DNA from 3 places in the Staphylococcus sp. 231237_7MaSpsaltlick genome. Region 3 is predicted to be linked to each of the others. Evidence: riboswitches for the same ligand, from Rfam matches in the RefSeq annotation. Region 3 holds a riboswitch; each other region holds the start of a gene.

Region 1 (3,262 bases), on a different contig from region 3:
AACCTATTATATCTGAATAGAAATATTCATGTTCGGCTAATTCTATTTCATCATGATCACGTTCTTGTAATAATGTTGCACCCTTTAAATATTCTATATCATTAATATTATTAATTCCTTCAAACTTAAGCATATGCAAGCCTTTATGCATTCTGTGGCTACTAATCTTAAACGTTTCTGCTTCTTTACCCTCAGCTTGAATTAGTACAGATTCTCCAGGTTGGAATCGAGTATCTGTAAAATCTGAATGTGATTTAATCTTAATTTCACCTTTAACACCATGTGTGTTTACAAATTTACCAATTTCAACTTTCATTATTTTTCCTCCGTCATCATTACAACTATCTTCATAGGTAATGAAACTAAATAAAATTCGTAATCCATTATAACACGGATTGAGATAGCTGTAATACGTTATCGTTTAGAAGTAGTATTTACTAAAATAAATAAAAATTATTCAAGTAACTCGAACAACTAATCCAGTATTTCTTATTAGCAATCCGCTATTTTCAGGCAATAAGTTTGTTATTTCTAAGATTGAAATCACGGCTTAAATCACCCTATTTACCGTTTAGCTTTCAAATTCAATATTGACCAATAAAAAAAGATGATTTCTACTTTAGATAAAAGTAAAAATCATCTTCTAGACTATGTTATAACCTTTTAGTTCTAACATATTCAAAATAAATCAATACGTTCGATTTATTATTATTTTTGTTCGTCGAATTTTTTCAAGATACCTTCTCTTGATAAGATGTTACGTACAGTATCAGTTGGTTTTGCACCTTGTGATAACCATTTTAATGCTAATTCTTCGTCGATTTTAACTTCTGGTGCATTTACATTGTTAGGGTTGTAAGTACCGATTTGTTCGATGTTACGACCGTCACGTGGCGCACGAGCATCAGCTGCTACAATACGATAGAATGGATTTCTTTTTGAACCTAAACGTGTTAAACGTAATTTAACTGCCATTTATATTCTCTCCTTTATGTTCTTAATATTTTTATTTTCTACAAGAAATAATATTAACAGTTCTGCAGTACTTTGTAAAGAGTTTTTTCTTTACCAATATTGAATCTCTATTTTTAAACTGTGACTTTTAGTCCTTCACCTGATTTGTATTTAAATTTAAACTTTTGCACAACTTGACATGCTTTATTAAAAGCTATACATTGAAGTTAAATTAAATAACGCATGCACTAGGGGTGTTTTTTAAAACTGAGATGAGCTAAACTCAAACCCTTCGAACCTGATCTAGCTAAGACTAGCGTAGGAAAGTGTTACCAATATGATAATGAAACTGATAGTCTTTTTTGACGTATTCATATACTTTTTGATACACAACTTTCCTAGAGAGGGTTGTGTATTTTTTTATTTAATAAATCAATGATGAGGTGAATATATGACTAAAACAATTTTAATCACAGGTAGTAGCAGAGGGTTAGGTGCAACGATAGCACGAACATTAGCTACACAAGGTCATAATGTAATTATAAATTATTTTAAAAGTAAAGATTTAGCTGAACAACTCGTACGTGAAATTGGTGAATCACAGGCTATCGCTTTACCAGCAGATATTACTGATAGAAACCAAGTTGATGAAATGATTGCACATGCAACAGAACATTTTGGGCAAATAGATGCGGTCATAAATAATGCGCTCGTAGGATTTAAATTTGATCCCACAGCACAAAAAGCATTTATAGATTTAAGTTGGGAGGACTATCAACAACAACTCGACGGCACGTTAAAAGGCGCTTTCAATGTGACTCAAGCAGTCGTTAAACAATTTATCTCAAGAGAAACAGGAACTATTGTTTCGATTGGTACAAATCTTTATCAAAATCCAGTCGTACCCTACCATGAATATACTACTGCAAAAGCAGGTTTAATAGGATTCACACGAAATATCGCCGCTGAATTAGGTCAATTTGGTATTAATGCAAATGTTGTATCTGGCGGTTTACTAAAGACTACTGACGCAAGTGCAGCGACGACACAAGAAGTATTTGATCTTATTGCTCAAACCACACCATTAAGACAAGTCACATCACCTCAAGATGTAGCAAATATGGTAAGCTACCTCATTTCTGATCAAGCTAAAGGGATAACTGGTCAGAACTTTACAGTTGATGGTGGATTAACAATGAATTAAGAAATGGAGGATGAATCATCTTATGACACAAACTCGTCAACTTAACATCGGTGTATTAATTTATGGATGCGGTCATCATCATGCGGCTTGGCGTATGAGCAATTCAAGTGTTGAACGTATAGGAGATATCTCGTATTATCAATCATTAGCTCAAATTGCAGAACGTGGATTATTTGATGCGATATTTTTTGCAGATAATCAATCTTTTCCAGCACAATCACCAAGTGATATGCCCGCATTTTGGTTTGACCCTTTGGTCAATTTAGCTGCAATAGCCCAAGTTACGCAATACGTTGGATTAGTTGCAACGATTTCCAGTACCTTTGCTAATCCATATACAGCAGCTAGACAACTCTTAAGTATTGATCATATGAATAACGGACGTGCAGGTTGGAACTTAGTAACATCTATGACTGATTTAGAAGCAGCAAACCACAGTATGGAGCGTCTACCAGATCATGATACACGCTATGAAAAAGCAGACGAATTCGCTCAAGTAATGAATCTGTTGTTAGATTCGTGGACAACGGCAGATTTCTTACATAATAAAGCAGAAAATACTTTAATCAACGCGGATGCAATTCAGCCAATTCATTTTAAAGGTCATTATTTCGATGTCCAAGGACCACTAACGACACCTGGAAGTCCTCAAGGCAAACCCATTGCAATGCAAGCTGGTGCCTCAGATCAAGGTATCACCTTGGCAACTAAGTATGCAGATGCTATCTATGCAGTCGCTTGGAACCTAAAGCAAGCTACAGCATTTCGCCAAAAATTAAATAATAAATTAACATCGGTTGGAAAACCAACGAACAGCTTAAAGGTGTATCCAGGTTTAGTTACCTATGTCGGAGAAACTTATGCTGAAGCTTACGCCAAAAAACGTCAATTGGACGAGTCCTTAGCTATTGATACAGCATTAAATCAATTAAAGTTCTTTATTCGCCAAGATTGTCATAGTTGGGATTTAGACGAACCTATACCACCCTTACCGCCTGTAGAGAACTTTACAGGCCCCAAAGGTCGTTACCAAACTGTACTAGAAATTATCAATGATAAAAATCCTACACTGCGTGAATTATTGGGTTACCTTAGCGCTGGTGG
Region 2 (3,262 bases), on a different contig from region 3:
GATTCATTATAATATCATATTATTGGAAATTTATAAGGCATTTCAATATGATACAGTTGTTGAATATTTAAAATCTGACAAAAGGAATCGATGATATTGAATGAAGCAGTGTTAGGCATAGATATAGGTACAAGTTCAGTTAAAGTTATAGCCGTAAGTAAAGAAGGAGAAGTGCTAGCTAAAGTTAGTGAAGGACTTGATATAATACAACTTCAATCTGGGTGCAATGAGCAACAACCAGACGAATGGTTTGAGGCAACCAAGTCATGTATTAGACAAATATTAAGTGCTAGCGCGTTAAGCGACATTTATATTAGAGGCTTATCGTTATCTGGTCAAATGCATAGTTTAGTGGTATTAGATAGCACTAATAAACCGCTTCGAAATGCAATTTTATGGAATGATACTCGTTCGACTCCTCAATGCACAACAATCGAACAACAATTTGGTGATTATATATTATCAAACCCAGTATTAGAAGGTTTTACATTAACGAAATTGCTTTGGATAAAAGATAATGAACCTAATAATTGGAACAAGATAGCAACGTTCCTATTACCTAAAGATTACGTGAGGTTTAAGCTAACTGGTAAAATAAATATGGAATATTCAGACGCTTCGAGCACATTATTATTGGACCCAAAACAAAAAAGTTGGTCAAAGACAACCGGCTCACAATTTCGCATTCACGACATTTATCCCTCACTTGTATCATCTGGAGATTTTATTGGATATGTAGAAAGCAGCCTAGCTAAATCATTAGGATTAACAGGTGAGGTAGCTGTTTTTGCTGGTGGTGGCGATAATGCATGTGGTGCACTTGGTGCAGGCGTTATCAAATCCAACGATACATTATGCAGTATTGGTACTTCTGGTACGTTATTAACTTGTGAATCAGGTGAAGGAAAGACGTATCGTCATAATTTGCACTATTTCAATCATGTTGTAGAAGATAAATCATATGTAATGGGCGTGACGCTTGCTGCTGGAGATAGTTTGAATTGGTTAAAAAAACATGTGTTTCCCGGTTTAACTTTTAACCAAATTTTAAGCTTAGCAAGTAACTCTACAATTGGTAGTGAAGGGTTGTTATTTGCCCCATACCTATCAAGTGAACGTACACCACATGGTGATTCGCAAATTAGAGGTAGCTTTATCGGGCTAAGCACTTTACATACAAATGCAGACATAGCGAGATCAGTAATTGAAGGTATTACTTATTCATTATATGAAACTTTGGTACATTTACGTGAACAAGGGAAGGACATAACGCACATTACATCAATCGGTGGCGGCGCAAAAAATGATTTTTGGTTACAATTGCAAGCAGATATATTTAATGCAAAAGTCAGTAAATTGAAATATGAAGAAGGGCCTTGTATGGGGGCGGCAATGCTAGCTATTGTCGGTTTGAGTTGGTATGAAAGCCTAGAAGATGTAGTTGATCAATTTATCGTCTATGATAGAACTTTTCTGCCGAATGAAGCGCATCATGAACGCTATGCTAAATACTTTGAAATATATCAAGAAGTCTATCGTCAGACACGACCGATAACAGCACGGTTGTTAGAGTTGTCTCTATAAGCGTGATTATGCACGATTAAGCCAGCTGACTTTAGGATACATGTTGTCAAAGTTGAAGTGAGACTTGAAAAGTAAATGATTATAAGTTAGATTGTAAGTAATCACTAAAACATTATGAAACGAAAATTTAATAGATAGAAACCACTGGAAGCGCCTTTGATAAAGGCTGAGACCGAAGTAATAACTGAGGGATTCCTAGAACCTGATCCAGTTCGCACTGGCGTAGGAAAGTGGCGTTTTCTATGATAAATGTAATCATACAACGTTATTTTTCCACCAGGAAAAGTAACGTTTTTTTATTTGGGGTGAAAATATTGTTTATTGCTATTACACCATATCAAGATTTGTCTAAATCACATATTAAGCATTACTGTGAAATCGAAGGCGTTATCGATTACTTATTAATAAGAGTGCCAATGAATACTGAAGAAGTCATTCAGTGGGTTCATGAATTAATAAAAAATGAGTTCCCTAAGGATAAGATTATTATTCATAGCGATATCAACGTAATCATACAATGTGACTTGTCGGCAATTCATTTTAGGGAAAGTGACCCTTATATTGAGGAGGTACAAGCTAGTTATCCCGATATACAAGTGAGTATGTCTACGCACCATAAAGATACTATTGCTAACGCTAAATATTTAGGGCTAGATTTTGTATTATTTGGACACGTATTCGAGACGTCATCTAAACCTCAGCAAACACCTAGAGCAAAGTCGGAGGTTGAAGAAGCGCTACAAATTGATATTCCGATTATTGCAATTGGAGGTATTAATCAACATACTTTATCTTCTTTACCTAATGGATTTTCAGGAATAGCCGGTATTTCTATTTTTAATCAATATTCGAAAGAAAAACTTATAAACATGAAGGAAGTGTGGGATGGACATGTATGATGTCATTATTATTGGATCGGGAGTCATGGGCATGTCAATCGCACGTGGGTTAAGTCAGTCTTTTGCGAATATAGCTGTGATAGATAGAGATGAAGCAGGTAAGCATGCATCTTATAAAGCAGGTGGGATGTTAGGCGCGCAAAATGAATTCACCAAAAATAGTGCTTTGTTTAGTTTGGCAACAACTTCTCAAAAGATGTTCAAACCTCTAAGAGATAGTTTGTTGGAAGAGGTTGGCGTGGATATTGAGTATTTAAATAGTGGGTTAATAAAATTGGCTACGAACCATTATGATAATAAAAAGATTGAACAGCAATATCAATTTTTAAGACAACATTTTGCATCTGTAGAACGTCTTAGTCCTACTGATGTTCAACACATGTCCAACGGTGCTATAACTTCAAAACATACAAATGGTATTTATATGCCTGAAGATAATCAAATCAATGCAAACCGCTATACTAAAGGGTTGTTGAAGTCATTATCAAATAGACATATAGATAGAATATACCAAACAACTGTAACCCATATTGAATCTATAAAAGATGGGTACCGTGTGGAGACACGAAATGGAGCTTATTATACTGAAAAGTTAATTGTCACAGGAGGCGCTTGGACAGGAAAACTTTTACAGCAATATTTACCTTGTGAAGCGGTTATGGGGGTAAAAGGAGAAGCGCTATTGGTAGAACAACCTGATTTAAACTTGAATATTACCATGTTTCTGACTAATGGTTGTTACGTCATTCCAAAATTAAAAAATAGATATTTAATCGGTG
Region 3 (3,262 bases):
GCATATCAACTGCTTCTTCTGGTGCTTCACTCATAGCTGGACTTGCGCCTATGCTTAATAAGCCATTGGCTGTAAAATTCTTCACTACATCATTCGTATAACAAATAACTAACGGATTGTTTTCTCTTAATAAATTCAAGCTATTCATCATCTAAACCTACTTTCTTCATATATGCGAAATGGTTTACTGGTCCTCTACCCTGACCGATTTCAGGTGTATACTTGATACTTAATGAAATAAAGGCTTTGGCTTTTTTCACGGCTTCATAAATTGATTTACCTTTCGCAAGTTCGGCAGTGATTACTGCTGAAAATGTACAACCTGTACCATGTGTATGTTTCGTTTCATAACGTGGATCCTCAAAAGTATAAACATTATCTTTGGTAAATAAGTAGTCTTTAGCTACATCTAAATCTTCAGCATGTCCACCTTTAATCACAACACCTTTACTACCAATCTCATTTATAAAAATTTCACCTGCTTTATAAATAGATGCTTCATCTTCTATGGTCAATCCAGTGATTTCTTCTGCTTCAGGTAAATTAGGTGTTGCCACTGTAGCAAAAGGTAATAAAATATTTTGCAAATCCTTTTTAGCATCGTCATCCATCAATGAATCTCCACTTTTTGCTAGCATAACTGGATCTATAACATATGGTATATTAGGATACTTTTCTAAATACCCTTGGATGACTTTCATCATATCTTTAGATGCAATCATCCCTGTTTTAATTGCATGTGGTAACTCATCATCAAAAACACTACTAAGTTGTTCAGATAACCATTGTGTTTCTAAGTTATGGATATGTTGAACGCCTTTCGTGTTTTGGGCTACAATACTTGTTACAGTGGCCATACCGTACACACCGCAAGCATGAAAAGATTTTAAATCTGCCATAACGCCCGCACCGCCAGTTGGGTCAGTACCTGCGATAGTTAAAGCGATTTTTGGTTTTTTCATTTTATTCCCCTCCATATAACCAGTCTTCTTCTATATATGACATATTAAAGAAATTACGTTCATGAATCGTACTCTGTAAAAAGCACATTTTTATTTCATGCTTTTCATCCACAGTACATGCTTCAGTTAGTTTATTCAAGAATTTGTCAAATACATCGACTAGTTCATCCATTTCAGTACTATAAAAGTCGAACCATTTTGCTAATATTGAATTTCTATTTAATTGCTTATCCTGTAAAGCACGTTGAGCAATCGCTTGATAGACGTATGGACAAGGTGCCATAGCAGCAATTGTATATGCGGCATTTTCTTTTGCATACGCATTAAAATACATGTGTTTAATGTAATGATCACCACTTGGTGGCCATACCTTTTCGCTTACAATATTATCATAATTTTCTCCAACATATTCAGCTAATATTTCATGTGCTTCTACTTCACCTTCAACAATAAACTGAATTTGTTCCACTAAAAATTTCACGTCTTCTAGTTTATTCACTTTTGGAATAAGCAATGCATATATATTTGCAAATTCTTTTAGATATGATGCGTCAGCACGCAAGTAAAATTTCGTTGCATCAATGGGTAAATCTCCTTGCAACATCCCTTGAATAAATGGATCATTATAAATATCATCTATGATATGTTGAGACTCTTTTTTTAACGCTTCTGAAAATAACAAATGATTTCCTCCTATAAATAAAAACTACATTCCAACTAGGAATGTAGTTAATTAATAGAAAGGTATAGCAATTTAACTATAATTAAACTACTTTCCTACGTTGGTATTAACCAAATCAGGTTGTAAGGGTCTGACTTAAATCATCTCAGCCTAAAGGCTCCCCTAGTAGATTTTATATATTGTATTTATTTAAAACATATCAAAGTACGCTAGCTATTGCAATAAAATGGTTTATATATAGCCGTGAACATTGAAGTCTATTTCGCTAAAATAATCTCGTTGAATTAATCCATTTCTTACAGGAAATCCAATTATTTTTAACTTTATAAAATACAACAGCTTATAATCTAAACGATAAAAAAGCCCACGACATTTATTTATGTCATGGACTTCTAAAAATTAAAATTCATTTCATTACTGTTATATTATGCAGTAACCCATTGTGAAGCGCCAACTTCATCATATAATTTTTGAGCTGCAGCGTCTTGTACTGCTTCTGGTGCATTAGCAGCTGGTTGACCTTGATATTCAGATGGTGCTACTGAATCCCATGTGCTTTGTAAGAATTGGAATTTACCTGAAGCACCTGATGATGGGTTTGTAGCATGAATATCGCCACCTGATTCACGTTGTGCGATTTGTTGTAAGTGTGCATTCACGCCTGATGAACCTTCTGAAGCTTCACTTGAGCTTGATTCGTTTGAACTAGCAGAAGATTGTGAAGTTGCTTCTTGTTGTGGTTGTTGTGTAGTTTCTTGTTGAGGTGCAGCTTCTTGTGCTGGTTGTTCTGATCCAGCTTGAGTTGGTTGAGCTTGCTCTTCTTGTACATTATTATTTGTAGTTTGCTCTACTGACGTATTTGACCCTTCACCTGAAGCATCACCGTAGTTCCAGCTGAAGTTTTCACCGTCTGAAGTAAAGTTAAAGTCTTTGTTATTGTATGTGAAATTAATATCATACGCACCTTCTTGAACTGGTGCTTCATTTAATGATTCTGGATTAGTTAGTGCTTGTTGCGCTAATTGAGCTTTGTCGACACCTTGTTCAGAAGCGTCAGCAGAATTTCCTGCTGCAAAGCCTGTTACTCCAAGTCCGACTGCTAAAGTTGATGCGATTACTGTTTTTTTCATTGTAAAAAAGTCCTCCTATAAGGTAAATAAGTTATTTATGATTAATTTGCAAGTACAACTATAACATTCATAAAACCATTGTAGGTTACAGTGAAGTGAAAAAATCTATAGTTTCTTTACGATTAAATTACATATAAATATATTTTGAAATTAATTTTTTTCTGTTTAAATACTACTGTGAAAGTTTTTTGGAATATACCCTCGTTATACTATATGTAATAATATTGTAATTTATCTGATTATTCTGTGTAATCAAGATGTTTTATACAATTTTCCATCTTCTCTCAAAGCTTTTTAAATTTAAAAAGCTACCCCTCTATGACGCTTACATTAAGAGGGATAGCCTGAAGAAGTATAATTGATAGTAGGATTTAATGTATATAGATTTGGGTGGGTTAATTTTGAGGTAGGTTTAAATTGGGAGTATTATACAATTTCGTATATATCATTATCTCGTAAAGTTATTTCTTTATTTGAATTATGAACTT

The links. A riboswitch is a leader RNA that binds a small molecule or an ion and turns the genes downstream of it on or off. The one in region 3 is predicted to bind thiamine pyrophosphate.
Region 1: it holds a riboswitch for thiamine pyrophosphate, as region 3 does, so the genes downstream of both, ACF91D_RS28705 (3-oxoacyl-ACP reductase) here and tenA (thiaminase II) in region 3, are expected to answer to the same signal.
Region 2: it holds a riboswitch for thiamine pyrophosphate, as region 3 does, so the genes downstream of both, ACF91D_RS05870 (thiamine phosphate synthase) here and tenA (thiaminase II) in region 3, are expected to answer to the same signal.

Annotation. Positions count from the first base shown of each region.
Region 1 covers NZ_JBICNX010000045.1:3,231-6,492, reverse strand. Annotated here, with positions in the region: gene rimM (ribosome maturation factor RimM) at 1-316, opposite strand, end outside; gene rpsP (30S ribosomal protein S16) at 709-975, opposite strand; TPP riboswitch at 1,195-1,296, shown strand; gene ACF91D_RS28705 (3-oxoacyl-ACP reductase) at 1,406-2,158, shown strand; gene ACF91D_RS28700 (LLM class flavin-dependent oxidoreductase) at 2,181-3,262, shown strand, end outside.
Region 2 covers NZ_JBICNX010000002.1:600,994-604,255, forward strand. Annotated here, with positions in the region: gene xylB (xylulokinase) at 97-1,584, shown strand; TPP riboswitch at 1,721-1,830, shown strand; gene ACF91D_RS05870 (thiamine phosphate synthase) at 1,890-2,483, shown strand; gene ACF91D_RS05875 (NAD(P)/FAD-dependent oxidoreductase) at 2,476-3,262, shown strand, end outside.
Region 3 covers NZ_JBICNX010000016.1:23,360-26,621, forward strand. Annotated here, with positions in the region: gene thiM (hydroxyethylthiazole kinase) at 1-148, opposite strand, end outside; gene thiD (bifunctional hydroxymethylpyrimidine kinase/phosphomethylpyrimidine kinase) at 141-962, opposite strand; gene tenA (thiaminase II) at 964-1,644, opposite strand; TPP riboswitch at 1,720-1,818, opposite strand; gene ACF91D_RS22285 (transglycosylase family protein) at 2,070-2,774, opposite strand; gene ACF91D_RS22290 (single-stranded DNA-binding protein) at 3,201-3,262, opposite strand, start outside.